4 regions of the Arthrobacter sp. UYEF3 genome follow, and region 3 is predicted to be linked to each of the others. Evidence: riboswitches for the same ligand, from Rfam matches in the RefSeq annotation. Region 3 holds a riboswitch; each other region holds the start of a gene.
The links. Region 3 has a riboswitch for thiamine pyrophosphate ahead of thiO (glycine oxidase ThiO). Riboswitches for the same ligand answer to the same signal wherever they lie in the genome.
Positions count from the first base shown of each region.

Region 1: another riboswitch for thiamine pyrophosphate. It lies ahead of thiC (phosphomethylpyrimidine synthase ThiC); the one in region 3 lies ahead of thiO (glycine oxidase ThiO).
Region 2: another riboswitch for thiamine pyrophosphate. It lies ahead of thiM (hydroxyethylthiazole kinase); the one in region 3 lies ahead of thiO (glycine oxidase ThiO).
Region 4: another riboswitch for thiamine pyrophosphate. It lies ahead of ABIB14_RS12415 (ECF transporter S component); the one in region 3 lies ahead of thiO (glycine oxidase ThiO).

Region 1 covers NZ_JBEPNK010000024.1:40,158-47,222, forward strand. Annotated here, with positions in the region: gene ffh (signal recognition particle protein) at 1-5, shown strand, start outside; gene ABIB14_RS15050 (alpha/beta hydrolase) at 76-825, shown strand; gene thiC (phosphomethylpyrimidine synthase ThiC) at 895-2,724, opposite strand; TPP riboswitch at 2,719-2,826, opposite strand; gene ABIB14_RS15060 (amidohydrolase family protein) at 2,912-4,012, shown strand; gene ABIB14_RS15065 (VOC family protein) at 4,095-4,970, shown strand; gene ABIB14_RS15070 (hypothetical protein) at 5,228-5,665, shown strand; gene rpsP (30S ribosomal protein S16) at 5,877-6,293, shown strand; gene ABIB14_RS15080 (RNA-binding protein) at 6,295-6,537, shown strand; gene rimM (ribosome maturation factor RimM) at 6,663-7,065, shown strand, end outside.
Region 2 covers NZ_JBEPNK010000025.1:3,899-10,963, forward strand. Annotated here, with positions in the region: gene ABIB14_RS15185 (ABC transporter permease) at 1-322, opposite strand, end outside; gene ABIB14_RS15190 (ABC transporter substrate-binding protein) at 485-1,534, opposite strand; gene thiE (thiamine phosphate synthase) at 1,699-2,361, opposite strand; gene thiM (hydroxyethylthiazole kinase) at 2,358-3,161, opposite strand; TPP riboswitch at 3,153-3,249, opposite strand; gene ABIB14_RS15205 (hypothetical protein) at 3,283-3,492, opposite strand; gene ABIB14_RS15210 (alanine racemase) at 3,987-5,192, shown strand; gene ABIB14_RS15215 (aldo/keto reductase) at 5,534-6,508, opposite strand.
Region 3 covers NZ_JBEPNK010000007.1:71,004-78,068, forward strand. Annotated here, with positions in the region: gene ABIB14_RS07135 (thiazole synthase) at 133-942, opposite strand; gene thiS (sulfur carrier protein ThiS) at 948-1,184, opposite strand; gene thiO (glycine oxidase ThiO) at 1,181-2,467, opposite strand; TPP riboswitch at 2,458-2,577, opposite strand; gene thiE (thiamine phosphate synthase) at 2,604-3,329, shown strand; gene ABIB14_RS07155 (RNB domain-containing ribonuclease) at 3,383-4,879, shown strand; gene ABIB14_RS07160 (DEAD/DEAH box helicase) at 5,242-7,011, shown strand; gene ABIB14_RS07165 (DNA-methyltransferase) at 7,019-7,065, shown strand, end outside.
Region 4 covers NZ_JBEPNK010000016.1:67,245-74,309, forward strand. Annotated here, with positions in the region: gene ABIB14_RS12385 (Na(+)/H(+) antiporter subunit C) at 1-287, shown strand, start outside; gene ABIB14_RS12390 (Na+/H+ antiporter subunit D) at 287-1,912, shown strand; gene ABIB14_RS12395 (Na+/H+ antiporter subunit E) at 1,909-2,454, shown strand; gene ABIB14_RS12400 (MrpF/PhaF family protein) at 2,451-2,729, shown strand; gene mnhG (monovalent cation/H(+) antiporter subunit G) at 2,719-3,108, shown strand; gene ABIB14_RS12410 (DUF4235 domain-containing protein) at 3,154-3,417, opposite strand; TPP riboswitch at 3,840-3,981, shown strand; gene ABIB14_RS12415 (ECF transporter S component) at 4,051-4,683, shown strand; gene ABIB14_RS12420 (ABC transporter ATP-binding protein) at 4,697-6,304, shown strand; gene ABIB14_RS12425 (energy-coupling factor transporter transmembrane component T family protein) at 6,301-7,065, shown strand, end outside.

The DNA of each region.
Region 1 (7,065 bases), on a different contig from region 3:
AGTAACGGAAGCCGGCTTGCGCCCCGCCAGTATGTCGTCGACTGGGATGCGGGAACGGTGCCATAGGCTTAGGACATGTTCAAGGAGCGCGTAGTCTTCGTCCACGGGGCCGGCAGCTTTGGTGCCGCCGCGTGGCCGAAGCAGCACGGCATGGCCTTAAGCTATGACGCCCTGTTCCTGCGGCGGCACGGCTTCGACGCCGTCGCCGATCCGCTGGAAACCGACTTCGCGGCGGACGCCGGCATTGTCCTGCGCGCCCTGGCTGACGACGGCCGCGGCGAGGCCGGCGGCCACGTCGTTGCGCACGCGCAGGGCGCCATCGCGGCGATGATGGCGGCCGTCGAGCGTCCCGACCTGGTCCGGTCGCTGACCCTGGTGGAGCCCGCCTGCCTCTCGCTCACGGCGGAACTGCCCGCGACCGCGGCTCACAGGGCGCTCATGCAGCCGCTCTTGGACGTCCGCAACAACCTCGGCGACGAGGATTTCCACCGGGAATTCGTGCGCCGCGTGTTCGCCGCTCACGCCCCGGCCCGCGGTACCCTGGGCGTGCCGGCCCCCGACGCCGGGCGGGAAGCGAACCGGCTCAGGCTGCAGGCCCCGGCGTGGGAAGCGCCGCTGCAAATCGTCCCGGGCGTGCCCACACTCGTCCTCACCGGCGGCTGGGAGCCGCTCTACGAGGAGATTGCCGGCTACCTGCGGGAGACGGGCGCCGTGCACCGCCTCGCCCCCGGAGGACACCGGCCCCAGGATTCCAAGGAAGGCGACCGCGCCATCCGCTCCTTCATCGCCGACGTCAACCGCAGCGGGCACGCCCGGGCGTCCTAGTCCCACGCCGGGCCTCAACCTACGAGTTTTGGGGGCCGTCCATGAGCGGACGGCGCCCCAGAACTCGTGCTAGGGGCGCGCGCCCAGGGTGGGCTCGGGCAGGTAGACCTTGCCGCCGGATGCCAGGAATTCGTCGCTCTTCTCCCGCATTCCGTCCACCATGCGCGCAAACGCCGCCTGGGAATCGGCTGAACCGTATTCGTCCCTGATGTCTTGGCTGATCCGCATGGAACAAAACTTCGGCCCGCACATGGAGCAGAAGTGCGCTGTCTTGGCCGGTTCAGCGGGGAGCGTCTCGTCGTGGAAGGCCTCGGCAGTCACGGGGTCCAGGGACAGCGCGAACTGGTCCCGCCAGCGGAACTCAAACCGCGCCTTCGACAGGGCGTCGTCGCGTTCGTGCGCACCGGGGTGGCCCTTGGCGAGGTCGGCGGCGTGGGCGGCGATCTTGTAGGTGATCACGCCGGTCTTCACATCATCCTTGTTCGGCAGCCCGAGGTGCTCCTTGGGGGTGACGTAGCAGAGCATGGCGGTGCCGTAGCGGGCAATTTCGGTGGCGCCGATCGCCGAGGTGATGTGGTCATAGCCCGGTGCGATATCGGTGACCAGCGGCCCGAGGGTGTAGAAGGGGGCGCCCTTGCAGAGTTCCTGCTGGCGCTCCACATTTTCCCGGACGAGGTGGAACGGCACGTGCCCCGGGCCCTCGACCATGACCTGCACATCGAACTCCCAGGCCCGCTGCGTGAGCTCGGCCAGGGTGTCCAGTTCGGCGAATTGCGCGGCGTCGTTGGCGTCCGCCGTCGCGCCGGGCCGCAGACCGTCGCCGAGGGAAAACGCGACGTCGTACTTGGCGAAGATTTCACACAGTTCGTCGAAGTGGGTGTAGAGGAAGTTTTCCTGGTGGTGCGCCAGGCACCAGCCGGCCATGATGGCGCCGCCGCGGGAGACGATTCCGGTGACCCGGTTTACCGTGAGCGGCACGTACCGCAGCAGGACGCCGGCGTGGACGGTCATGTAGTCCACGCCCTGCTCGCACTGTTCAATCACGGTGTCCCGGTAGATCTCCCAGGTCAGGGCGTTCGCCTCGCCGTTGACTTTCTCCAGCGCCTGGTAGATCGGGACCGTGCCGATGGGAACAGGGGAGTTGCGGATGATCCACTCGCGGGTCGTGTGGATGTCGTCGCCGGTGGAGAGGTCCATGACGGTGTCTGCTCCCCATTGGGCGGCCCACTGCAGTTTGTCCACTTCCTCGGCAATGGAGCTGGTGACGGCGGAGTTGCCGATGTTGGCGTTGATCTTCACGAGGAAGGCCTTGCCGATGATCATCGGCTCGGACTCCGGGTGGTTGATGTTGTTCGGAATGATGGCCCGGCCGGCCGCCACCTCGCTGCGGACAAGTTCCACGTCGCAGTTCTCCCGCACGGCCACGAACCGCATCTCCGGCGTCACAATGCCCTGCCGCGCGTAATGCATCTGGGTGACCGTACGGCTGTCGACGGCGCGGCGGGGCTCCGGCGGCGCGCCGCGCCATTCGGCAGAGGAGGCGCCGCGCCGGACCGCGGACTTGCCGTCGTCGAGCAGATTCCGCTCCCGGCCTCGGTACGGCTCCGTGTCGCCGCGTCCGGCGATCCAGTCACGGCGGAAGGGGGCGAGCCCCACCACCGGATCGCTGCCCGGCCCTGCCGTGCGGTACACCCGGAACGGGGGATTCTCGACACCCCCCGGGGAGGGTTCCAAGGCGATCTCGGTCACGGGAACACTGATCCCGTCGTCTTCGACATACGCGAGGGTGTGGGATTTCAAGGACTGCGTCACGGGAGATGCACCGCCGACGGCGAGCCCGCTTGGTACGGCGGCCGCCCCGGTTTGGTCAGGGCTCTGCCTTGGATTTGTAGTGCTCAAGGGTTACTCACTTCCTTCGCCGGCATTACCCGGACAGGTTCAACGGTCACAGACTGCGTCAGCCCGATCTCAGCCCCTGCAGGGGCACCCGTGTGGTCGTAGACGAAGCTACCACAGACGGTGCGGAAAGCCATCGGGGCGGCCCCCGCCCCGTGTGCGGGTAGCGATGCGGATTAGGCTTTAAGGCATGAGCAGCATCATCGAGTTCAGCGGCACCGTTCTTACCGGACCCGTCAGGGAACACCGCGGGTTGTGGGCAGTCGACGGCAGGCTGACTTTCAAGCGTCCCAGCGCGGCCCCGGACGTTGTCCTTGACGGCTGGGTTATCCCCGGGCTGGTCGACGCGCACTGCCACATCGGGCTCGGACCCGGCGGGGACGTCCCGGAACAGATCGCCGAGGACCAGGCCCGGACGGACCGCGACGCCGGAATTCTGCTGGTCCGCGATGCCGGGGCCGTCCATGATACCCGCTGGATCCAGCAGCGGAGCGAGCTGCCACGCATCATCCGCGCCGGCCGGCACATCGCGAGGACGCGCCGGTACCTTCGAGGCCTGGCCGTCGAGGTGGAGCCCGAGGACCTCGTGGAGGCCGTCCGCAAGCAGGCCCGCGCCGGCGATGGCTGGGTCAAGCTGGTGGGGGACTGGATCGACCGCGACGCCGGCGACCTCGCCGCCAGCTTCCCGGCGCGCAGCGTCAAGGATGCTGTCCAGGCAGCCCACGACGAGGGCGCCAGGGTCACGGCGCACTGCTTCGCGGAGGACACCCTCGACGACATGCTCGACGCCGGCATCGACTGCATCGAACACGGAACCGGACTGCTCCAGCGGCACCTGCCGCGTTTCGTCGAGCAGGGTGTGCCGATCGTGCCCACCCTGATCAACATCGCCACCTTCCCCGATATCGCAGCCCGGGCCGAGGCGAAGTTCCCCCGCTACGCCGCGCATATGCACTCCCTCTGGGAGCTCCGCGCCGAACGGATTCTCGAGGCATATGAGGCCGGGGTTTCCATCTACGCGGGAACGGACGCGGGCAGCGTTATCCAACACGGACGCATTGTCGACGAACTTGAGGCGCTGCACGCTGCCGGACTCCCGGCCGGGGCAGCGCTCGACGCCGCCGGCTGGGCTGCCCGCGACTGGCTCGGCGCGGAAACGATCACCGAAGGCGCCAGCGCCGACGTGCTGGTCTGCGCCGAGGACCCCCGCCGTAATCTGGCCACCCTGCGGGACCTGCGGAACATCGTGCTGCGCGGTGAACTAGTCCGTCCGGGAGTGCCCGCACATTAGGAATAAATTGAAGCTTCAAGTAATTTAGTAGTATGAACGGGTCTCCGAGGGTCGGTGGCCGCGAAACCACTGGAGCGTTTCGATGACAGCAGAAGCCAGCACCCAGGATCTTCTTCCCGCCGAACTCACCATGGGCACCGTGATGCTCAAGGTCGGCGACATGCAGCTCATGACCGACTACTACCAGCGCGCCCTGGGCCTCGACATCGTGGCAGAGCAGGACGGCGGGCTTTACCTTGGACGCAGGCAGAAGCCGCTGGTCCACCTCGCCCCGGCATCGGGGCTCAGCTTTCCCTCGCGCGGCGAGGCCGGGCTGTTCCACACCGCCCTGCTTTTCGAGGACCAGCCCGCGCTGGCAGCCACCGTGGCCAGCGCGGCCCAATACGAGCCGCAGTCCTTCACCGGCAGCGCCGACCACCTCGTCAGCGAGGCCTTCTATTTCAACGACCCCGAGGGCAACGGCATCGAGCTCTACTGGGACCGTCCCCGCGACACCTGGTCCTGGGAGGGCGGCAATGTCGTGATGGACAGCCTCGCCCTGCCGCCGCAACGCTACCTCGAGCAGCACCTCACCGAGGCATCGCTGGCCGGTCAGCGGCAGGCCGAAGCCGGCATTGGGCACATCCACCTGCAGGTCGGCGACGTGCAGTCCGCCCACGACTTCTACGTCCGCACCCTCGGCTTCGAAAAAACGGCCGGCTGGCACGGCCAGGCGCTCTTCGTGTCCGCCGGCGGCTACCACCACCACATGGCCATGAACGTTTGGAACAGCCGCGGCGCCGGACCCCGCCGCGACACCCTGGGCCTGGGCGAGGTCCTGATCGAAGTGCCGTCCGGCGAGGACGTCGGCGCCCTCGCGGACCGCCTCAAGACCGCCGGAGTCCAGTCCCACCACACGGGCGCCGAGCTGCGCTTCGACGATCCGTGGCGCAACCGGATCCGCGTCGCCGTTCGCTGAGACCCGGCTGTACTTGGGCCGGGGCAAACGGGACACGTCCCGCTTGTCGCTGGCCCAAACTCCGGACATGCCCATTGTTCGGAGCAAGGAGTGGACGTGGTGCCTATATGTCCACTGCCCGCGGCCACGGCAGGGCATGTCCAGTCTGAGCGCACCGTCCGGCTGGGCTAGGCTGAAACCGGACGGTAGCAGCAGCCTCGTGCCTGCAGTGCGGCCGCCGGTACGACGCTACGCCGACCTTCATGAGGAGCAGTTCCTTGGGATTTACTGAAATCTTCGTCGCCACCCATGACGCCGCCCTCAAGCGTGCGGCAGCCCTCGACGGCGGTGCCGCGGCTGACGCTGGCGCCGTCCGGATTCCGGACATCAGCGACTTCGAAGTCGAACGCCTCGGAGACCTGGCCGGGACCGCCGTCCACGCTGCGGGGGCCGACTACGAGCTGGCCATGGTGGACGTGGCCAGCGACTCGCTGCTGGGCGTTCCGGCCGCCATGGTCCGCGCCTTGGCGGACCTGCTCAGCTATGAGACTGAAGGCGACGGTGACGTCCTGACCGACGTCGCGGAGGGCTGGGCCGCCGAGGAGGACATGCCCTTCGGTGCAGAGCAGGCCGCCCGCTTCGTCCGGCAACTGGCAGAGCTGGCCGCGGGTGTGGACCCCGCCACCAAGGCCGGGCTCTACGTCTGGTCCTCCTGACGCCCGCCAACCGGTGACGCAAAAAATGCGCCGGACGCGGGTGTCAAGTCGAAATTCGCGCGGCGATCTGGCACAATGATCAGGTACTCGATCCACGTGGCCCCTCTCTCCGCGTCCGGATCCTGTCCTTTAGAACCCCCTAGTACGGCCCGCCCCACGGGTGCAGAACGCCGGGCTCGACCTCGTTTCAGAAACAGGAGTGACCACAAAAGTGGCCGTAAAGATTCGCCTTAAGCGCTTCGGCAAGATGCGCGCACCGTACTACCGCATCGTCGTCATGGACGCACGCTCCAAGCGTGACGGCCGTGCTATCGAAGAGATCGGCAAGTACCACCCGACCGAAGAGCCCTCGTACATCGAGGTTGACTCGGACCGTGCCCAGTACTGGCTCGGCGTCGGCGCACAGCCGTCCGAGCAGGTTGCCGCGATCCTGAAGATCACCGGTGACTGGCAGAAGTTCAAGGGTCTCCCCGGCCAGGAGGGCACCTTGAAGACCAAGGCTCCCAAGGCCGCCTTCGTAACTCCGGAAAAGGGTTCCGTGATCATCCCGGAAGCCATCACCAAGAAGGCCAAGAAGGACGACGCCGCCGAGGCTCCCGCCGAAGCAGAGACCACCGAGGCTGAGTAATTTGCTGGCAGATGCGCTCGAACACCTGGTCCGCGGGATTGTTGACAGCCCCGAGGACGTCAAGGTCAGTGCGAAGAACAACCGCCGCGGGGACACCCTCGAGGTACGGGTTCATCAGGACGACCTCGGACGGGTGATCGGACGCCAGGGTCGCACCGCACGCGCCTTGCGCACCGTGGTGGCGGCGCTGGCCGACGGTGAGCCGGTCAGGGTCGACGTCGTCGACACCGACCGCCGCCGGTAGCGCAGCCAGCATTACTTGTCTTAAGTCCGGCCCCTCCACCAGCTTATGGTGGAGGGGCCGGACTGTTTTGCGCAGCAAGTGCACCAGAAACCCCAGACTTCAAGAGAATCCGAACAGAGGAACAGATGCAGCTTCAGGTGGCACGAATCGGCAAGCCCCACGGCATCCGCGGCGAAGTGACCGTCCAGGTGCTCACCGATGCGCCAGGTGACCGCTTTGTTCCCGGCACACAGTTCGTGGTGGAACCTGCCTCGGCCGGCCCGCTGACCGTCGAGAGCGCCCGCTGGAACAAAGACATCCTGCTGCTGGCCTTCGAGCAAGTGGAGACGCGCAACGACGCGGAATCCCTCCGCGGCGCCAAGCTCTTCATCGAGACCGAGGAACTGGACGAGGACGACGACGACGAAGGCTGGTACGAGCACGAGCTCGTGGGCCTGGATGTTCGGGTCGGGGACACGGTGGTCGGCAAAGTGTCGGGGCTGCACACCCTGCCGGTTCAGGACCTCCTGGTGGTGACTGACCAGGACG
Region 2 (7,065 bases), on a different contig from region 3:
CGAACCAGATGATCATCAGCGGGGCAATGGCGATGATCGGTATGGTCTGGGATGCCACCAGCAGGGGCATCAGGGCCCGGCGAAGCCACGGTGAGAAGTCGATGACGACGGCAAGGACCCAGGCCAGGGTCAGGGAGACGGCGAAACCAAGAATGGTTTCCTGCAGCGTCGGCACCGTGTTGGCCCAGATGATCTCGCGCGCCAACCAGCCTTGCTCCACGATCCGTTGCGGAGATGGAAGTACAGTTGGTTTCAGGCCGCCGGCAGCGACTGCGCCCTGCCAGGTTGCCAGGAGAGCGAGGACAATCACGGCCGGGGGCACAGCGGTGGTGAGCGTCCTAAACCGGCGGGGAGACCCCGTTTTCCGGGTGCGGCCCGCTTTCCCCCCACACCCCGCTCCGTCTCCCGGACTCTCACTCACAGCGTTGCCTTTCTGCCGTTTCGGTCCCGCGGCCCGCGTGCGGGACAGGGGAGAGCGCGGGAGCTATTTGCCGGCCAGATACTCATCGGTGAACAATGCCGTCGTGTCAAGGGGTTTGGAGAGGGGTTTGCCGCTTTCATCGGCCAGCAGGGCGTTCTCGTAGAGGAAATCCGCCAGCTGCTTCCACTGATCCGCTGTTTGAGTGCCGACCTGGCCGTTGGCGTCCTTTAGGTAGGAAGCACTGAGTTCTTCCTGGCTCTTGTAGACCAGCTGGTCGTTGGCGAAGATACCGGGGTTGGCGTCAATAAGTATTTTCGCGGCAGCGTCGGGGTCGGCTGCGGCATATTGGTAACCCTTTTGGAGGGCCTGGACGAACTTCCGGGTCACGTCCGGGTGTCCCTTGATCCATTCCTCGTTGCCTTCAATGATCACCGAATACTGGTCCGGCACGCCGTAGTCATGCAGGTTGAAAAACTTCATCGGAGTGCCGCGGAGGGAGGCGTCGATACCTTCCCAGGTCTTGAAGGCTGAGGTGAAGTCGACCCTGCCGGCGTACAGGGCTTCGTATGCGGACGTGCCCAGGGTGACGCGACCGAAGTTGCCTGTTCCGCCGGCGTTCCTGATGGCATCTGCGGCTTCGGTAGGGAACGTGGCACTGGGCCCGGCCGTGCCGAAGGTTTTACCGTCGAGGTCTTTAGGGCTGGCAATGTCCTTCCGGCTGGCCAGGACGCCGATGGCTGTGGCATCGTGTTGGAGCACCGACATGACCGAGGTGTTGGCCACCCCCGCTGCTGCGGCGAACGTCGCCGTGTTTTGGAAGCTGATTCCGAAGTCCGCCGCACCCGAGTTGATGAGGGTGTCGGTGGAGGACTGGCTGTAGGGCAGTACCTGGACGTCGAGTCCGGCGGCGGCGAAATAGCCTTTGTTGAGCGCCACGTACAGCCCGGTGTGGTTCGTGTTGGGCGTCCAGTCCAGGGCGAAGGTAATGGGTGTGGTCCCGGAAGAAGCCGGAGTGGAATTTCCTCCCGCACCGGCGCAGGCTGACAGGGCTGCCATGGCGGTAAGGGTGAGGGCGCTGGCCGCGCCCACGAGTAAGCGTCGTCGTTTGTTCACGAGAAGTCCTTATCCCCGCGTATGCGGAGCGTTTGCTGGTGCCGGATAGATGGTGGGCCGGTTTTTGCCGGGATTATCCGACCGCGCGGTGCCGCGATTTAGGAGCGGCGCGAGAACCGGAAATGGAGATATGGCTGGGCGGGGTATGTCGGCGGTTTCTGTGTTCAGTGGGTCCATTCCTTGAGAAAGTCTTTGGCGCTGCGGGCAGGGTTTTCGGCGGCACAGATGGCTGAGACCACGGCGATGCCAGCCGCTCCGGCGCGCCTCAATGCCCTGACATCGGCCGGGGTTATGCCGCCGATTGCGACGCAGGGCAGCAGCGTAGCGGCAGCGATAGCGGCGAACCCCTCGATGCCCAGGGGCGCCGGATGGTCCGGTTTGGTCGACGTCGGACGGATCACGCCCACGCCCAGATAGTCCACCGTCCCTGATGGCAGGGCGTGCAGATGCGCGAGATGTTCGGCCGTGTTGGCGCTCAGCCCGATCAACGCGTCCTGGCCAACAATTGCCCGGACCTGGGGTGCCGGAAGATCGCTTTGACCGATATGGACGCCGTGGACAGCCGCACCGCCCGCCCGGGCGGCGAGAAAAACATCCACCCGGTCATCCACCAACACTGTGGCCCGGTCACCGACGGCATCCGCGGTACGCATCACCAGATCGTAGAACCGGGCGGCGCTGGCTGTTTTTTCCCGGATCTGTACCATTCGCACGCCTCCGGCAACAGCGGCGCTGACCGTCTCCACCACTCCGCGTTCCCCGCACAACTGATCATCAGAAATCAGATAAATCCCCGGGGTGAAGCCAGCCCTTCCGGCGCCCGTCATGAGATAGCCACTCTGGACCGGATTATTTCGGCATCCACAGACCCCAGCGCATCCAGGAACGCGAACGCGAAACTGCCCGGGCCGCAGGCGCCGGCAGCGGCGATTTCGGCAGCGACGGTATACACTGCGGTGGCTGCAGCCGTCGCAGCCATACGGTCGCCATCCACGGCCAAAAAAGCTGCGGTGACCGCACCCAGTGCACAGCCACCCCCGGTGACCAGGGTCAGATAGGGGTGGCCGTTACCGATCCGGATCACGTCGATGCCATCAGTAATCAGATCAACGGCCCCGGAAACGGCCACGACGGAACCGTGAACACTGGCCAGGCGGCCGGCCGCTGCCAGCGCACTTTCGGGACTATCGATGGCATCAACACCACGGCCACCTGCCCCCAACCCGGCCAGTGCGATAACCTCTGAAGCGTTGCCCCGGATAGCGGTCGGGGCGTAAGAGAGCAGTTCACTGGCAAGGGCAGTACGCACCGGCAGGACACCGACTGCGACCGGGTCAAGAACCCACGGAGTGCCTGCCTCCTGAGCGGCCGAGGCGGCTTCGACCATGGCGACCCGTTGCTCCGCGTGGGGCGTACCCACGTTGATCAGAACTCCGGAAGCTATCCGGGCAAACTGGCCGGCTTCGGTGGGGACATCAGCCATGGCTGGCGCCGCCCCGAGGGCTAGAAGCACATTCGCGGTGAAGTTTGTCACAACCGTGTTGGTCAGACACTGCACCAATGGCCCTGTCTCCCGCAACCGGGCGAGCATCGTGCAGATATGGTCAGGTGTCAGGCGAACAGTCATCCGCAACATCCCTTCGCTAGTCCGAACTAGATCAGGTTCAACGGGTCTTATCTCAGCCCTGTTACCCAGGGCACCCCGTGTCACTCGAGAAAGCTTACTCCCACACAGGCACAGGCGCGCATCAACCGGAGAACCGGGGGTTGCCGGGGAGGAACTGGAATCCCGGGCAGAAGGTGCCGTCGTCGATGAAGACGCGGACGGGCTGCTGCATCACAGGTTCGGGGTCTTCCATGAGCTCGGAGAGCCGGTGCAGTAACTGCCCGAGGGCCGGCGGCGTAAATTCTGCCCGGATACCCTCCCACGTCTGATCGTTAATGGTTTGGTCGTTCAATTTTCGGTTGTCTCTTCGCCGTCGCTGATGCTTTCGAGGAGCCACATGGTGGAGAGTGGGTTCCGGCGCAACGTGAAGGTCCGCAGGGCGGAGCCGGAAGTTCCCTGGCGGACGTGGACCCCCCAGTATTCGATGCTGACAGGTCGCCGCGGTCGACGGCGGCAGCGCGTCGAGGACACGGTGCCGACCAACCCGAGCGGTTTACCTCCGAGGAGAAGGCGCCGGTGCCCTGGGAAGAGCACCCGCTGGTTCTGCCCACGCTGCCCAACTCGAACGGCACGCCGCCAAAGCCACTGAGATCAGCAACGACTGGCTATCCGACGGGCCACACCCAACCCCAAAGCGCCTCCCATGGGCCACAGGATATGACGTCCCGCGCGCTCAGACTGCAAAACCGGTCCCCACTCAAACTGCCAGAGTCACGGACCCCTTAAACCCAAGTAGATTGTCGGAGGCAGAAAGCGCCTTTTGGGACCGAACGACAGGGGAATAGCGTGAGCGAGCTGATCAAGAGCCAGACCGGAGCTGATGGAGACTTTGCGGCACAGTTCGCTGCCGGCCCGGCCTACCCGCAGCTGCGGCTCGATAGCGCGGCCCTGGACCGCAATATCCGGGTCATGGCGGCGTGGTGTCGCGAGCGCGGCGTGGATCTCGCCCCGCACGTCAAAACAACGATGTCGTCGCCGATCATAGAGCGGCAGCTGGCTGCCGGCGCGGTCGGCGTAACCGTCGCCACCGTGGATCAAGTCGCTTCGGCCCTGGGCTGGGGACATGACCGCATTCTCGTTGCCAATGAGATCGTCGACAGGCTCGGGCTACTGCGCGTCCTTACGTGGCTGGAGGAAGATCCAGGCCGGGAAATCCGTTGTTTCGTCGATTCTGCGGCCGGGATCAAGGCCGCGGCGGCGGTGTTCGACGGCGGGACGGTCGCCCTCGAGGTCCTGATCGACGTCGGAACCCCCGGCGGTCGTACAGGAGTTCGCAGCGTGGGCGAGGGCCTTCGCCTTGCCGAGATGGTCCGGGACACGCCGGGCCTGAAGCTGGTCGGCGTCGCCGGTTACGAAGGCGTCGTGCCCAACAGCAGGGCCGAAGATACGGTTACGGCAGTGGACCGGCACTGCCGGCTCGTGAGGGACACATACCTGGGAACCGCGACCTTCTTTGAGACCGCCACGCCCATCTATTCAATGGGCGGCTCCGCGTTCCCGGACCGGGTCACTGAGTTCCTTCCTGACGGCGGGCAGGTCCCTGGAACCAGGACTGTTCTCCGATCAGGTTGCTACGTCACCCACGATCACGGCACGTACGCCGCCGTGAGCCCCGTTCCGGGCCTCATTCCCGCGCTTTCCGTTCGCGCCGTTGTCCTGTCCACCCCGGAAAAGGGTATCGCCGTCGTCGGTGCAGGCAAAAGGGATCTTCCGTACGACGCCGGACTGCCCACTTTCCTGTCGGCGCGGACGGCGGAAGGAGCCACAAAGGATGGCGCAACTGCAGCGGTGCGGAATCTCTTCGATCACCACGCAGTCCTTACCGGAGTAACCGGTCTGGAGGTCTCCGATACTGTGGACTTTGGGATATCCCATCCCTGCTCCGCGTTTGACCGCTGGCCCGACTACGTCGTCACCGACGGGGACGGGCAGGGCACTGACGTGTGGCGCACGGACTTCGGCAGATCGTCTTTGGCGAGGACGCAGTCTTGAGGAGCGTCGGGTTGTTGCGACCTGGAATGCCGTGCCCGGCGCGCCGTCAATCCGCGTCCGCCAATTCTTTGCAGTGCCGTGTCAGCACCTCGAATTACTCCTGAAGGGAGCATGGACTGTGCCGGGATCGAAAGGGTTAGTTTGGTAGCCAGCTGTCGGGATTTTTTGGCGCCTGGCCTCTCCCTCAGGGAGTGGTCAACCAAATGGCGGACGCAATGCCGAGCAGACAGACGTGGCAAACCAGTTCGACCTTGGAGCTGAAGACACGAGCGACGGTATCGTCCTACGGGAGTGGCCGTTTCGGATTTGGAAATAGCCCGCTCGTCGGTCTGGTGGGGTGCTCAGTATCCGGCGACAGCGTGGGGGACGTAGGGACGCTCCAGTTCGGCCTTTTCCTCGGGGGTGAGCGTCAGTTCCAGGGAGGCGAGAGCGTCCTGGAGGTGGGCCGGCTTGCTCGCGCCGACAATCGGTGCACTGACGACGCTGTTGGAGCGGACCCAGGCCAGGGCGACCTGGGCGCGGGGCACTCCGCGGCGTTCGGCGATGACGCGCACGGCTTCGGCGACCGCCCTGTCGCTTTCCTCGGCGGTGTAGAGCGTCTTGCCAAACTCGTCCTTCTCCGAGCGGTTGGTTTTCTCGTCCCAGTCCCGTGTGAGCTTCCCGCGAGCCAGGGGACTCCAGGGCAGTACCCCTATCTTCTGGTCCGCGCAGAGGGGGAACATTTCGCGTTCCTCCTCCCGGTAGACCAAGTTGTAATGGTCCTGCATGGTGACGAAGCGGGTCCAGCCGTTCAATTGCTGCAGGTACAGCGCTTTGCTGAACTGCCAGGCGGCCATCGAGGATGCGCCGATATAGCGGACCTTGCCGGCTTTGACGACGTCGTGAAGGGCTTCCAGGGTCTCCTCGATCGGCGTGGCGGGGTCCCACCGGTGGATCTGGTACAGATCCACGTAGTCCGTTGCCAGCCGGGTCAGGCTGGCATCGAGTTCCGCGAAGATGGCCTTGCGTGACAGGCCCCGCCCGTTCGGGCCTGGCCGCATTACCCCGTGCACTTTCGTGGCGATGACAGTCTCCTCCCGATGGGTAAAATCGGCCAGGGCCCGGCCCATGATTTCCTCGCTCGAGCCGTGGGAGTACACGTTGGCGGTGTCAAAGAAATTGATGCCCGCTTCCACGGCCTGGCGGATCAGCGGCCGGCTTTGGTCCTCCGGCAGCGTCCAGGGATGCGGACCCCGGTACGGGTCCCCGAACGTCATGCATCCCAGGGCCAGCGGCGAGATGTCCATGCCGGTATTTCCGAGCTTGATGTATTCCACGTTCGTCCTCCGTCAAATAGACATAGTCATAGTCCCGGGCCCTGGCACGGCCCTTGCACTCCACGCTAGGTGAAAAACGGCCCGCTGTGGGCGCACGCAAGGTGTCCCGGCGATCCCACCGTCACAGCGTCGCCGGCAGAGGCAGACGCCGTCGGGTTTTAGGGCACCAGCGACTACTTCGGGGCGAGGCTCTGATTGTGGGCGCCGTGCTGTGGCGGGGGCTGGTGCGGCCGCAATGGCTCCCTTGTTTTCGTGCGTCTGCCCTATCCGCGGACAGGGTCTGAGGGACGCCGCCGGTCGTGCAGCTGTCCGCCGCTCGAATCATGAATTATTTTAAGGGGTGGAATCATTATGCGGAGCCGAGAGACTCAGTGCGCCGTGCGGGCTTGCCGGGAGCCTGCAATGAGCGCGCAGGACCCGGTGCCAGTCGAGGTTTGTATCTTCCAGCAGGATCAAGCCTTTTTGGGCAAAGAAGCGCCGCACCTGTCAACGCGAGGTGCGGCTGTTTGGAGGAGGCTTTGGTGGGGAGAATTGGGGTGTGGACAGTGTCCACACTT
Region 3 (7,065 bases):
GTGTCGCGCGGTCGTTAGCAACAGGATAGACACTTGATTAATTCTTCAACAGTGCATAGATGCCGGGCGTTGCCGGTCCCCCGGGCCGACGCGGCGGAGGCCCCGGCGCTGCCGGCCGGCCGGCCCGGGCCGCTAGAGGAACTCTGCCCGGCCCTCCATGGCGGAGGAGGCCAAGGCATGCTCGCGGCGCGGGATCCGGCCGGCCAGCCTCGCCATCCGGCCGCCGAGGACGGCGTGCTTGAACGCCGCAGCCATCAGCGCCGGGTCCTGGGCGCGGGTCACGGCAGTGGCCAGCAGCACGGCGTCGCAGCCCAGCTCCATCGCGAGGGCGGCGTCGGAGGCGGTGCCGATGCCGGCGTCGAGCACCACCGGCACCGACGCCCGGGAAACGATCAGCTCGATGTTGTGCGGGTTCAGGATGCCCAGGCCGGTGCCGATGGGGGCGCCGAGGGGCATGACGGCGGTGGCGCCGAGGTTTTCCAGCCGAAGGGCCAGCACCGGGTCGTCGTTGGTGTAGGCGAAGACCTTGAAGCCTCGGCCCACAAGCTGTTCGGTGGCCTCCACAAGCTCCACCGCGTCCGGCAGCAGGGTATGCTCGTCCGCGATCACCTCGAGTTTCACCCAGTCGGTCTCCAGTGCTTCGCGCGCCAGTTCGGCCGTGAGGACGGCGTCCCGGGCCGTGAAGCAGCCGGCCGTGTTGGGCAGCACCCGGATGTTGCGCTCTGCCAGCAGCTGAAACAGCGAGCCGCTCTCGGCCGGCGAGTAGCGGCGCATCGCCACGGTGGTGAGTTCCGTTCCGGAGGCCACCAGCGCGGCGCCGAGCTCGTCCAGGCTCGGCGCACCGCCGGTGCCCATGATCAGCCGCGAGCCCAGTTCCACGCCGTCGACCGTCAACGGGTCCCGGCGTGCCGGCTGTGTTGCCGCGAGTGTTGTTACGCCCATGTTGTTCATCCTCCCTGGACGGCCGTGACGAGTTCGACGTCGTCGTTTTCGGCGAGCGCAGTCGCGTACCACTGGCTGCGCGGCACCACCTCGGCGTTGCGGGCGACGGCGACGCCGAGCTTCCGGCCGTCCGTGGCCCGGCCGTCCGCAGCCAGCGTGCGGCCCGTGACCGTGCTGACCAGGGCGCTGACGGTGGCGCCGTCGGCGACCGCGTGCGGCGCTCCGTTGAGCCTGATATTCATAGTGTTTTCCTGTCTTTCGTTGCGGTGGCCCGCGGTGTCCTGTTGGCGGCCGGAGAGTCAAGGAGGCGATCGGAGAAGCGGTCCGGGCGAAAACCGGCCCAGCGGGGATCCGGTTCTCCATCCAACAGGTGCCGGCAGACGGCGGCAGCCACCGGGGTGAGTAAGACGCCATGCCGGAAGAAGCCGGTGGCAATGATCAGTCCCTCGAAGTCCTGCCCCGACCCAGGGCGGGCCACACGCCCCAGCAACGGGGCGTTGTCCGGGGTGCCCGGCCGCGCCCGGGCCGTGGCCTCGAGCAGTTCCAGCTCGGCGACGGCCGGGAGCAATTGCTGGGCGTCACGAAGCAGCTGGTAGACGCCTCCGGCGGAGACAGCGCCGGGGTCTGAAGGGGCATCCTCCCGCTGGGTTGCACCGATCACCACTGTGCCGTCCTCCCGCGGCACGATGTACACCGGGATCCCGCGGACCAGGCCCCGCACGGTGCAGCGCAGCAGCGGCCGGAGCGGCTGCGGCACGCGGAGCCGGAGAATATCGCCGTAAACCGGCCGCAGTGGCAGGGTCAGTCCGCCGGGCAATCCCTGCAGTCCGGCCGCCCCGAGGCCGTTGGCCACGATCGTCTCGCGGGCGCGGATCTCCCCGCCGCCCTCGAGGCTGACCCCGGAGACGCGGCCGCCCTGCCAACGGAGTCCGGCGGCGCGTCGGGGCACGGCCGTGTAGCGGCCGTCGCGGGCCAGGAGCTCGCCGATCCGGGCCAGCAGCCGGCGCGGGTCCACCTGGTGGTCGGCCGGGATGTCGAAAGCGCAGGAGATGCCCGGGCTGAGCAGGGGTTCGCGCCTGCGCGCCTCGCGCACTGTCAGTGGTTCCACGGCCAGGCCGCAGGCCTGTTGCACAATCCGCAGGTCGGCGAGCGCCCGGCGGTCGGCCGCGTCTGCGCCGACGGCGAGAGTCGGCGTCGTGCGGTACCCGGTACCGCCCGCGTCTGCTTGGCCGTCCGCGTCAGCACTGCCGCCGCCCAGTCCGGCGGCGAAGCCGGGCCAGAGCCTTGAAGCTTCCAGCATGAGGGCCAGCAGCTCTTCTTCCTGGTAATGGAGTTCGCTCACAGGCGCCAGCATGCCGGCGGCTGCCCAGCTGGCGCCGGTGCCGGGGGCGTCATCGACCAGTGCGACGGAGCGGCCCGACCGGCACGCTTCCCACGCGATGCCGTGCCCGATTACCCCGCCGCCGATCACGGCAACGTCGTAAGGCCCCGGTGGTGCGGCGGATGTGACAGCTGGTGAGACCATGGCTTCCTTCCCTACGCCGGTACTAACCGGATCAGGTCAAGCGGTCGGCTCTGACGCCCTCTCAGCCCTTCCGTCGTGTGACGGCTCTGCGGGCTCCCGCGGTATGAGACCAGTTTAGAGGAACTAGGCTGGGGTCATGAGCCAGGAAGTCCGCACCACCGCCCGCCTGTACCTGTGCACCGATGCTAGGAAGGAGCGCGGCGACTTCGAAGACTTCGTTGACGCCGCCTTTGCCGGGGGCGTGGACATCATTCAACTGCGGGACAAGTCGCTGGAGGCAGCCGAGGAACTTGAACTGCTTGAAGTCCTGCACTCCGTGGCGCTGCGGCACCGCCGGCTCTGGTCGGTCAACGACCGCGCCGACCTCGCCTCGCTGGCGGGCGCCCCCGTCTTCCACATCGGGCAAAAGGACATCCCGCTGGCCGCGGCCCGGGATTTCCTTGGCGCGAGCACCGTTATCGGCATGTCCACGCACACCCCGGATCAGGTCGATGCGGCCCTCGCCGCCGCCAACGATCGAAGCGGGCTGGACTACTTCTGCGTGGGGCCGGTCTGGGCCACCCCCACGAAACCGGGCCGCGCCGCTGTGGGGCTGGATCTGGTGCGCTACGCCGCAGGCGCGAGCGATCGCCACGGGGCCGGGGCCGCCGGAGGGGATTCCGGGGCGGTGCCGTGGTTCGCGATCGGCGGCATCGACCTGGGCAACGTGGAGCAGGTCGTCGACGCCGGCGCCCGGCGCGTCGTGGTGGTCCGGGCGATTACCGAGGCCGACGATCCGGCCGCGGCGGCTCGGGCCCTGCTCGCCGCCCTCGACGCCGGGGCGTCGCTCGACGCACACGCCACCGCGGGCGCCGGAGACTAGCCGGCGAGCCTGGTTTCACGATTAATGGCGGAATTCGGGCTAACCTGATTTTCGTGTCTCATCATCGCCTGACTCCAACAGTGCTTCAGCAGCCGAACCAGCTTGCCCAGGCACTCAACGCACTACGGACCACGCTGGAATTGCCGGGGCCCTTTCCTGAGGACGTACTCCGGGATGCCGAAGCCGCCGTGGCCGGCCACCGGTTGCCGGAACTGGACCTGACCCATCTGGAGTTCGTGACGATTGATCCGGCGTCCTCGACGGACCTGGACCAGGCCCTCTACATTGACCGCGCCGGCGACGGGTACAAGGTCTTTTATGCGATCGCGGACGTGCCGTCCTTCGTGGCACCCGGCAGCCCGCTCGACGCCGAGACCCGCCGCCGCGGCCAGACCTTCTACACCCCCGACGGCCGCATCCCGCTGCATCCCGAGGTCATCAGCGAGGCGGCCGGCAGCCTGCTGGCGGGCCAGCTCTGCGCGGCCTTTGTCTGGGAGTTCGAGCTCGGCGGCGCTGCCGAGGTGTCCTCCGTTCTGCTCCGCCGGGCCCAGGTCCGCAGCCGGGCCAAGCTCAGCTACCACGGCGTGCAGGCCGAACTCGACGGCGGCACCGCGGACCCGGTGCTGCAGCTGCTCAAGGAAGTCGGCGGCAAACGGGTGGAACTGGAACGGTTGCGCGGCGGGGCCAGCCTGAACATGCCGGAGCAGGAAATCGAGCAGCTCCCCGACGGCGGCTACCGGATCGTCGCCGCCCCGCCACTGCCGGTAGAGGACTGGAACGCCCAGATTTCGCTGATGACCGGGATGGCCGCAGCCGAGCTCATGCTCCGGGGAAAGGTCGGCATCCTGCGCACCATGCCCGCTCCGGACGAGAGCTCGCTGCGCCACTTCCGCCGCCAGACCGGCGCGCTCGGAAAGGCCTGGGACGGCCAGGTCAGCTATGGGGAGTACCTGCGCACCCTGGACCCCACCGACCCCCGCCAACTGGCGATCCTGCACTCCGCGGGCATGCTCTTCCGCGGCGCCGGCTATACCCCGTTCGACGGCGCCGTCCCCGAGGACGCCGTCCAGTCGGCCATCGGCGCGGCCTATGCCCACTCCACCGCCCCGCTGCGGCGCCTCATCGACCGCTTCGTCCTGGTGATCTGCGAGGCCCTCTCCAACGGCGCGGAGGTTCCGGGCTGGGCCCGCGAAGCCCTCCCCTCCTTGCCTGCCATCATGGCCGCCTCGGACCAGCTGGCCGCCAAATTGGAGCGGCTCGCCCTGGACACCGTGGAGGCCGCCCTGCTGAGCAACCGCATCGGGCAGGAGTTTGACGCCGTCGTCATCTCCGGCTCGAAACCGGCAAAGAACGGCAACGGGAACGGGAATATGAAGGCCAACGGCACCGGGAAAGCCAACGGCACCGGCCCGTCGGGGATCGTGCAGATCGCCGAGCCCGCGGTGACGGCGCGCTGCCCCGGCGAGCTGGAGTCGGGCACCCAGGTCCGGGTTCGGGTCGTCTCCTCGGACATCGCCTTGCGCGAAGTCCGGCTGGAGCTCGTCGGCTGATTTTCCGTATCAGTTGCGGGCCTGTTGCCGGCGGGGTTCGTTCGGCCGGCCGGCCCGGCAGTTAGAGGCTGCGGCGACGTTGCCGCGCCGCACTGCGGGCCCCGGTCGAGGTTCCGAACGGCGAACAGCTAGACTGGAAGGGTAGTAATGGATGCCCGGTCGTTGATTTCCAAGTTTTTCGAATTCAACAAGCCCGCCCCTACGCGATCTTGAGACAGACCCGCTGGTCCCAGTGCCAGCATTCAGATAGCCCGCGATCGGCTTCCACTGGACCTGCTCGCGCGCCTGAGCGTGCTCCGGAACGGCCCCGCGGCCGGCCCGTCGAGCAAGCAGCGCAGCCCAAATGAAGAAGGAAACTCCCTGTGAGTGAATTGCACACGCACCAGCTTCTGACCGACGAATCCGGTATGGAATCGATCGTTCCGGAAGAGACCATCATCTCCGACGAGGCTCCGCACGAAATCGCGGAAAAGTCCTTCGCGGACTATAACGTCCGCGCCGACATTGTTGAATCCCTTGCCGACGCCGGCATCACCCACCCGTTCCCGATCCAGGCAATGACCCTGCCCGTCGCGCTGAACGGCCACGACATCATCGGTCAGGCCAAGACCGGCACCGGTAAGACCCTCGGATTCGGCATCCCGGCCCTGCAGCGGGTCGTCGGACGCGACGACGCCGGCTATGCCGCGCTGCCGGCCCCCGGCGCACCCCAGGCCCTCGTGATCGTCCCGACCCGCGAGCTCGCGGTCCAAGTCGCCGGCGACCTGCAGAACGCGGCCCGCAAGCGCAACGCCCGCATCGCCACGATCTACGGCGGCCGCGCCTACGAACCGCAGATTGAGTCGCTGCAGCAGGGCGTCGAGGTCGTGGTCGGCACCCCGGGCCGCCTGATCGACCTGTACAAGCAGAAGCACCTGGTCCTCAAAAACGTCAAGATGGTCATCCTCGACGAGGCCGACGAGATGCTGGACCTCGGCTTCCTCCCGGACGTCGAGACCCTCATCGCCGGCACCCCCGCCGTCCGCCAGACCCTGCTGTTCTCCGCCACCATGCCCGGCCCGGTCATCGCGATGGCGCGCCGCTACATGAGCCAGCCAACCCACATCCGCGCTGCCGACCCCGACGATGAGGGCCTGACGAAGCGTGACATCCGCCAGCTCATTTACCGTGCCCACAGCATGGACAAGGTCGAGGTGGTGGCGCGTATCCTGCAGGCCCGCGGACGCGGCCGTACCATCATCTTCACGAAGACCAAACGCACCGCGGCGAAGGTCGCCGAGGAACTGGTTGATCGCGGTTTCGCCGCGGCCGCCATCCACGGCGACCTCGGCCAGGGCGCCCGCGAGCAGGCGCTGCGCGCCTTCCGCAACAATAAGGTGGACGTCCTCGTAGCCACCGACGTCGCCGCCCGCGGCATCGACGTCGACGACGTCACGCACGTCATCAACTACCAGTGCGTCGAAGACGAGAAAATCTACCTGCACCGGGTCGGCCGCACCGGCCGCGCAGGCAACAAGGGCACGGCCGTGACTTTCGTTGACTGGGACGACATGCCGCGCTGGGGCCTGATCAACAAGGCCCTGGGCCTGAGCTACCCCGAGCCTGTCGAGACCTACTCATCCTCCCCGCACCTCTTCGAGGAGCTGGACATCCCGGCAGGAACCAAGGGCCGGCTGCCCCGCGACAAGCGGGTGCTCGCCGGCGTCGACGCAGAAGTCCTCGAGGACCTGGGCGAAACCGGCAAGAAGAACCCCCGCTCCGGCGGACGGGACGGAGGTCGGGACAGCGGCCGGGACAGCGCCAAGACCGGCGGACGCGACGGCAGCCGCTCCGGCTCCCGCGAAGCGGGACGTGACGGCGGACGCGCCGGCTCCCGCGACGGCGGACGTGACGGCTCCCGCGAAGCGGGACGCGACAGCGGGCGTTCGGGCGAGCGACGTCGTCGTTCCCCCGAGAAGGAAACCGCAGCCGGACCGGCTGAGGAAACCGCCCCGGCAGCACGGGCCAGCGCTCCGACCGAGGTCGACCGGGCCACCCGGGCGCGCCGCCGCACCCGCACTCGCCGCCACAACGGCGAAGTAGTGGCCGGCGACGCCCAGGGCAGCTCCCCGGCACGCAGCGCCGAGGCCTGAACCCTTCATGACTGATACCGTCTGGGCGCCGGACGGCAGCAATCTGGTGGTTCA
Region 4 (7,065 bases), on a different contig from region 3:
CCGTCACGGCCTTCATGCTGAGCATTATCTACCGCACCTGGGTGCTGGCCCGGCAAGACGAAATCCAGGACGACGCCGAGGACCGCCGCGTGGCCGAGACCCCCAGTTTTGACGCCGAGGACGACGCCGAAATCCCGGTGGAGACCTCGGAGTTCCCGCTCGTGGCCGGCGCCGACGCCGAGGACACCGTGCTGGCCGGTGCCCGCCGGATTCCGGCAGCGGACGCCGCCGCCGAGGAACGACCCGGTTCCCGCAACGCCAGCCCCGACCAGGAAGGAGGGTCCTAGTGAACATCGCCAGCTTCGCCCCGCTCGCCGTCGTCCTCCCCATCCTGGGTGCCGCCCTTGCCTTCCTGCTGATCCGGCATTCCCAGGCACAACGGACCGTCAGCATTGCGATTCTCTCGCTGACTCTGCTGCTGGAATGCTGGCTGCTGGCCTCCGTCTGGGAGGGCGGCACGGCGGCGGTGAGCATCGGCGGCTGGCTTCCGCCCTGGGGCATCGTGATGGTGGTGGACCAGTTCTCGTCGCTCATGCTGGTGGTGTCCTCGGTGGTCAGCCTGGCCGTGCTGATTTATGCGTCCGGCCAGGGCATGGCCGACGGCGACAGCGACGCCCCCGTGTCGATCTTCCATCCCACCTACCTGATCCTCGTGGCGGGGGTGTCCAACGCCTTCCTCTCCGGCGATCTTTTCAATCTCTATGTGGGCTTTGAGATCCTGCTGACCGCCAGTTATGTGCTGATGACCCTCGGCGGGACCGGCCCCCGGATCCGCGCCGGTGTGACTTACGTGGTGGTATCCGTGGTGTCCTCGGTGCTCTTCCTGCTCGCGATCGCCATGATCTACGGCGCCACCGGGACCATCAACATGGCAGACCTGGCGATCAAGCTGGCCGGGCTCGACGAAGGCACCCGGAACCTGTTGCACGTGCTGCTGCTCGTGGCGTTCGGCATCAAGGCCGCCGTGTTCCCGCTGAGTTTCTGGCTACCGGACTCCTATCCGACGGCGCCGGCACCCGTCACCGCCGTGTTCGCCGGCCTGCTCACCAAGGTGGGCGTCTACGCGATAGTCCGCACCGAGACGCTGCTCTTCCCCGGCGACTCCTTTAATACCCCGCTGATGGTCGCGGCGCTGTTGACCATGGTGGTGGGGATCCTCGGCGCCCTGGCGCAGAGCGATATTAAGCGGCTGCTGTCCTTCACCCTGGTCAGCCACATCGGTTACATGGTGTTCGGCCTGGCGATGTCATCCGTGGCGGGGCTGGGGGCCGCGGTGTTCTACGTGGCCCACCACATCACCATCCAGACCAGCCTGTTCCTCGTGACCGGCCTGATCGAGCGCCGCGCCGGGAGTTCCTCGGTAGACCGGATCGCCGGCCTCGCCAAGCTCTCGCCACTGCTGGCCGTGTTGTTCTTCGTGCCGGCCATGAACCTGGCCGGCATCCCACCGTTATCCGGCTTCCTAGGCAAGCTGGGCCTGTTGCAGGCCGGCGTCGCGCTCGGTACGCCGCTGGCCTACGCCTTGGTGGCGGGCGGCGTGCTGACCAGCCTGCTGACCTTGCTGGCCATCGCCCGGGTCTGGAACCGGGCCTTCTGGCGCACGCCTGAGGACGCGGAACACCCCGACCCCGTGCTGCTCGCCGCCCCCGATGGCGCGGACACCGGCGGCTCGGCCGACGGCGTCCGCGCGGGGAAGCGCGTGACCCTGCTGCCGCGGACCATGGTGGGTTCCACCCTGGGCCTGGTGCTGTTCGGGGTGGCGCTGACGGTCTTCGCCGGACCGCTCTTCCGCGTGTCCGGGCAGTCCGCCGAGGAGATGCTGGGCCGGACCTCCTACATCCAGGCCGTCCTGGGCGACGACGCGCCGGTCCCGGCGATCGCCCAGCCGGTGCCGCAGGAGGGCAAGAGATGACGCGGAAGAGGATCTCACTGCGCCAGGAACTGCCCCTGCTGGCCTGGCTCGTCATCGTCTGGGGCGCCCTCTGGCAGGACTTCAGCGCCGGCAACCTGCTCTTCGGCGTCCTGATTGCGGTGGCGGTGGCACGGCTGTTCTACCTGCCGCCGGTGGAACTGGGCGGCCGCTTCAACGTGTTGCGCGCCGCACGTTTCGCCGTGGTGTTCCTGGCCAAGGTGGTGGCGGCCAGCTGTCAGGTCCTGTTCCTAGCGGTGGTCCGCGGGCCGCGGGTGATCAGCGCGGTCGTCGCCGTCCCGCTCCGGAGCCACTCCGACCTGCTGGTGACAGCTACCGGGCATGTCATCTCGCTGATCCCGGGGTCCCTGGTGGTGGAAGTGGACCGATCCACGTCCACGCTGTACATCCACGGCATCAACGTCCGTGATGCCGAGGACGCGGCCAAGCTTCGCAAGGAGGTCCGCGACACCGAAGCCGGGCTGATCCGGATCATGGGCAGCCGGGCCGAACTGTCCGCCCTGAAGCAGGAGGTGGGCGCATGATGCCGCTCGTCCTGACCGTCACCGCGGTCGTCCTCTCCCTCGCCGCGGGCGGCGCGATCATCCGCATCGCCCGGGGTCCCTCGCTGCTGGACCGTGTGCTCGCCGCCGATGTGCTGCTGGCCATCCTGGGCGCGGCGCTGTGCATCGATATGGCCGTTAATCGGCACCTGAACAACCTGATGCTGCTGGTGGCCATCTCACTCATCGGCTTCGTCGGTTCGGTGACCGTGGCCCGCTTCGTCGCAGACCGGAGGAGGCAACCCCATGAGTCCTGAAACGACCCCCGCCGACACCGTGATCGACTCCGTCTCGGCCGTGTTCATGGTGGTCGGGGCGCTGATGTCGCTCGGCGCTGCGATTGGCCTGCTCCGGTTCCCGGACCTAATGACCCGGATGCACGCCGCGACCAAACCCCAGGTGCTAGGGCTTTTCCTGCTGCTCTGCGCGGTGGGGCTCCAGCTGCGGACGTGGTGGGTGTGGCCGGTGCTGGTGGTGGCATGGATTTTCCAGCTGCTGACGGTTCCGGTCTCGGCCCACATGGTGGGCCGGGCCGGCTACCGGACCAAGCACCTCCATCCGGAACTGCTCAGCTCCGACGAGCTGGAGGCCGTGGTTCAACAAGCCGCCGGCAAAGACGGCTTCACCGGCGACTAGAAGTAGCTGACGCGCCCAGGGGCGCAGCGCGCTAAACGACGCGAACTACACCACGTCTTGGGTTTGGGCGAAGCGGGTGACCGCGCGCTGCGTGCCGCGGTTGGCGAGGACCTGGATGACGGCGCTGACCGAGGCCGAGATCAAGGCGAAGGTCAGTGCCGAGCGCAGCGTGGTGGGAACGTCGTCGTCGTGGCCCTTGGGAGGCTTGTTGCCCGTGGCCTTTTCCCAGACGGTGTCGACCACCTTCGTGCCGACGAAACCGGCGAGCAGGCTGATGCCGGTGCCAAGCAGTTTGATGATGATGTTCATACTTCATGCTCCTTGCGGGAGAAAACAGGGCTGACCCTAGCGTAGCGTTCCTGGCTGCGGGGCGGGCCCAGGGCGCTGACCGCCACCGCGGCCCCACCCCGGCCCGGGTCCAGCGTCGGGGCATTACCGAACGGCAGAGGATTTCGGCCCAGGCCTCGACCACCGGCTCATGGTCTGCTTTCTGCGGCAGCCCCGACACCGTGGCAGTGCCTGCGGCCCCGAATGCCCACCAGCAGCGACGGTCCGATGAGCGCGGCCAGGGACCCGGGCGTCTGGGGTTGGGAAGAATCCGGGTCGGCATCGGGGGAAGGAACTTTTGAGTCGGCTCTCACGTCTCCGGGGCCGCTGCCCGCGGATTCATCTGAGCCGGACGCCTTAGACGGCGCCCGGGTGTAAACTGAGCAAGCCCACAAGGGTGATTTTAAATACGACAGGGGAGCGCCGCCGTCGGCATCGCTGGAGCAGTCCAGGGAACCGCAGGCGGGCGCTGAGAGTGCGGACAGCCGCAGACCCTCGAACCTGATCCGGTTAGTACCGGCGCAAGGGAGTCGAGTTCTCGGGGTGCCCGGCACCCGTGGCGAAAGCCGCGGCACGGCCGGAACACCCTCCCCTCCTGTACCTCAGGAGGACAAAATGACTGATATATCTGCGAAGCAGACACTGACCACCGGCAAGCACAGCTGGCGTGTGGTCGACATTGTGCTGGCGGCATTGATCGCTGTTGCCGGCGGCGTGATCTTCTGGGCCTGGGATCAAGGTGCCAACCTAATCTCAGTCCCGGTCAACGCCGTCTACCCGCCGCTGACCGGGCTTTACGCCGGCGGCTGGATGATTCCGGCGCTGCTGGGCATGCTGGTGGTCCGTAAGCCGGGCGCGGCGCTGTTCTGCGAAGCGGTGGCGGCCACCGGCGAGTTGATCATGGGCTCGCAGTACGGCACGACGGTGCTCATCTCCGGCATCCTGCAGGGTCTCGGCGCCGAACTCATCTTCGCCGCCTTCCTCTACAAGAAGTTCAACCTGCCGGTGGCCCTGCTGGCCGGCGCCGGGGCCGGCCTGTTCTGCGGCCTGAACGACTCCTTCCTGCCCTGGGGCTGGAACATCGCCTATGAAGCCGGTGACAAGCTCGCTTACATCGTCTTCTGCAGCATCTCCGGGGCCGTGATCGCCGGTGGGCTGTCCTGGCTGGCCACTCGCGGCCTGGCCAGAACCGGCGTGCTTGCGTCGTTCGCTTCCCGCAAAGCGGCATCGGAACCCGTGTTCTCCTGAAGCCCGCACGCGCATGAATTCTTTAGACGCCGCGCGGCCGGCTGCGGTCACCGCCCGCGGCTGGGGCTGGCGGCATGCCGGCCGGTCCCGGCCCGCGGTCAGCGGGCTGGACCTGGACATCCGACCGGGCGAGCGGGTGTTGCTGCTGGGCCCCTCCGGCGCCGGCAAGTCCACACTGTTGCACGCCCTGGCCGGGGTGCTGGGCGACAACAGCGCCGCAGGTGATACTGCCGCCGGCTCCGCGGACGCCGAGGATTCCGACGAGACCGGCAGCCTGCTAATCGACGGCGCCGCGCCCCGGGCGGGGCGCGGCCGGGCGGGGCTGATGCAGCAGGACCCGGAAACCCAGGTGGTTCTGTCGCGGGTCGGGGACGACGTCGCCTTCGGGGCCGAAAACCTCTCCGTGCCTCCGGCGGACATTTGGCGGCGGGTGGCGGAAGCGCTCGACGACGTCGGACTGGCCGGCCTTTCGCTTCAGCACCCGACGTCGGCACTCTCCGGCGGCCAGAAGCAGCGGCTGGCACTCGCCGGGATCCTCGCGATGCGACCAGGGCTGCTGCTGTTGGACGAGCCGACGGCCAATCTCGACCCGGCCGGCGTTCTCGAGGTCCGCGACGCTGTGGGACGCTGCCTGGACAAGACCGGGGCCACCTTGGTGGTGGTGGAGCACCGCGTGGCCGTCTGGAAAGACCTCGTGGACCGGATCGTGGTGCTGCAGCCCGGGTCCGGCACGGAGCCGGCCGTGCTGCTGGACGGTACCCCGGACCGGGTCCTGGAGCAGGCGCGGGAGGTACTCATCACCGCAGGGGTCTGGGTGCCCGGCTACGTGCCGGCCACGCGCGCCCGCCGCGGGGGAGCCGGAGGTGGGACCAACGCGGCCGCCCAACTGCTGCTGGCCGCCGAGGATTTGGCCGTTTCCCGCGAACGCCCCCGCCGCACCGGTCTCCTGCGGGGCTTCCGCACGGTGCCGCCCGCACCGGTGCAGTCCGGAATCACGGCCCAGGTCCGGGACGGGCAGGCGCTGACCATCACCGGCCCCAACGGTTCCGGGAAGTCGGCCTTCGCACTGACCCTGGCCGGCCTGCTGGCACCGGTCGCGGGTTCGGTGTCCGCAACGACGGAGCTCAGTGCGGGCGCTGGCATCGATCCGTACCGGTGGAAGGCCCAGCAGCTGATCGCCAGGATCGGCACGGTCTTCCAGGAACCCGAGCACCAGTTCGTCACCGGCCGGGTGCTGGACGAACTGACGTTTGGACCCCGCCAGCTCGGCCGCGGCGAAGACCGGGTGGACGAACTGCTGGAACGCCTTCGGCTGACCGGCCTCGTGGACGCCAACCCGTACACGCTCTCCGGCGGCGAAAAGCGGCGGCTGTCGGTGGCCACCGTGCTCGCCGCCCATCCGCAAGTGCTGGTGCTGGATGAACCGACGTTCGGCCAGGATGCCAACACCTGGGCTGAGCTGGCCTCGTTCCTTTCCGAGCTGCTCGACGCCGGGACGGCCGTGGTTTCGGTGACCCACGACGCGGAATTCAGCCAGGTCCTGGGCGGCGCCGAGCTGAACCTCGGCGCCCGGCAACCGGGACGCCCCGGCCGCACGGCGCCCGGGGTGAAGGCGCTATGAGGGACGCCCTGACCGTGCGCGGAAACGACTCGCTGCTGACCCGCGCCAACCCGCTGGCCAAGTTCTCCGGAGTCCTGCTCATCACCCTGGCGCTGGCGCTGTCCATTGACTGGGTGTCGGCATCCGTGGCGCTGGCCTTCGAACTCCTGCTGTTCCCGCTCGCCGGCCTGACCCTGGCCCTGCTCTGGCAGCGCGGCTGGCCGCTCATCCTGGCGGCGGCCGTGGGCGGCTGGAGTACCGCGATCCTGGCGGCGGACCACGGAAGGATACTGCTCGACGTCGGCGTTTGGTCCATCAGCGAAGGCTCGCTGCAGCTCGGGCTGGGGTTCCTGCTGCGCGGCCTCGCGATCGCACTGCCCGCGGTCCTGCTGATGAGCTGCACCGACCCGACGGATCTGGCCGATGCGTTGGCGCAACAGGCGAAGCTGCCGCACCGCTTCGTGCTGGGAACACTCGCCGCGATGCGGCTGGTGGGACTCATGGCCGAGGAGTGGCAGACCATCGGCATGGCCCGGCGTGCCCGCGGCGTGGGCTCGCACGGTAGTCCGGTGCAGAGGCTGAGGGCCACGCTGGGGCAAAGTTTCGGGCTGCTGGTCCAGGCGGTCCGGCGCGCGTCCCGGCTCGCGGTGACCATGGAAGCGCGCGGCTTCGGCGGCGCGCAACGGACCTGGGCACGGAAAGCGACGTTCAGCCGGCTGGACGTCTGGGTGGTGCTTGGCGGCCTGCTGATCGCCGGCACAGCGGTGGCCGCGGCCGTCGGC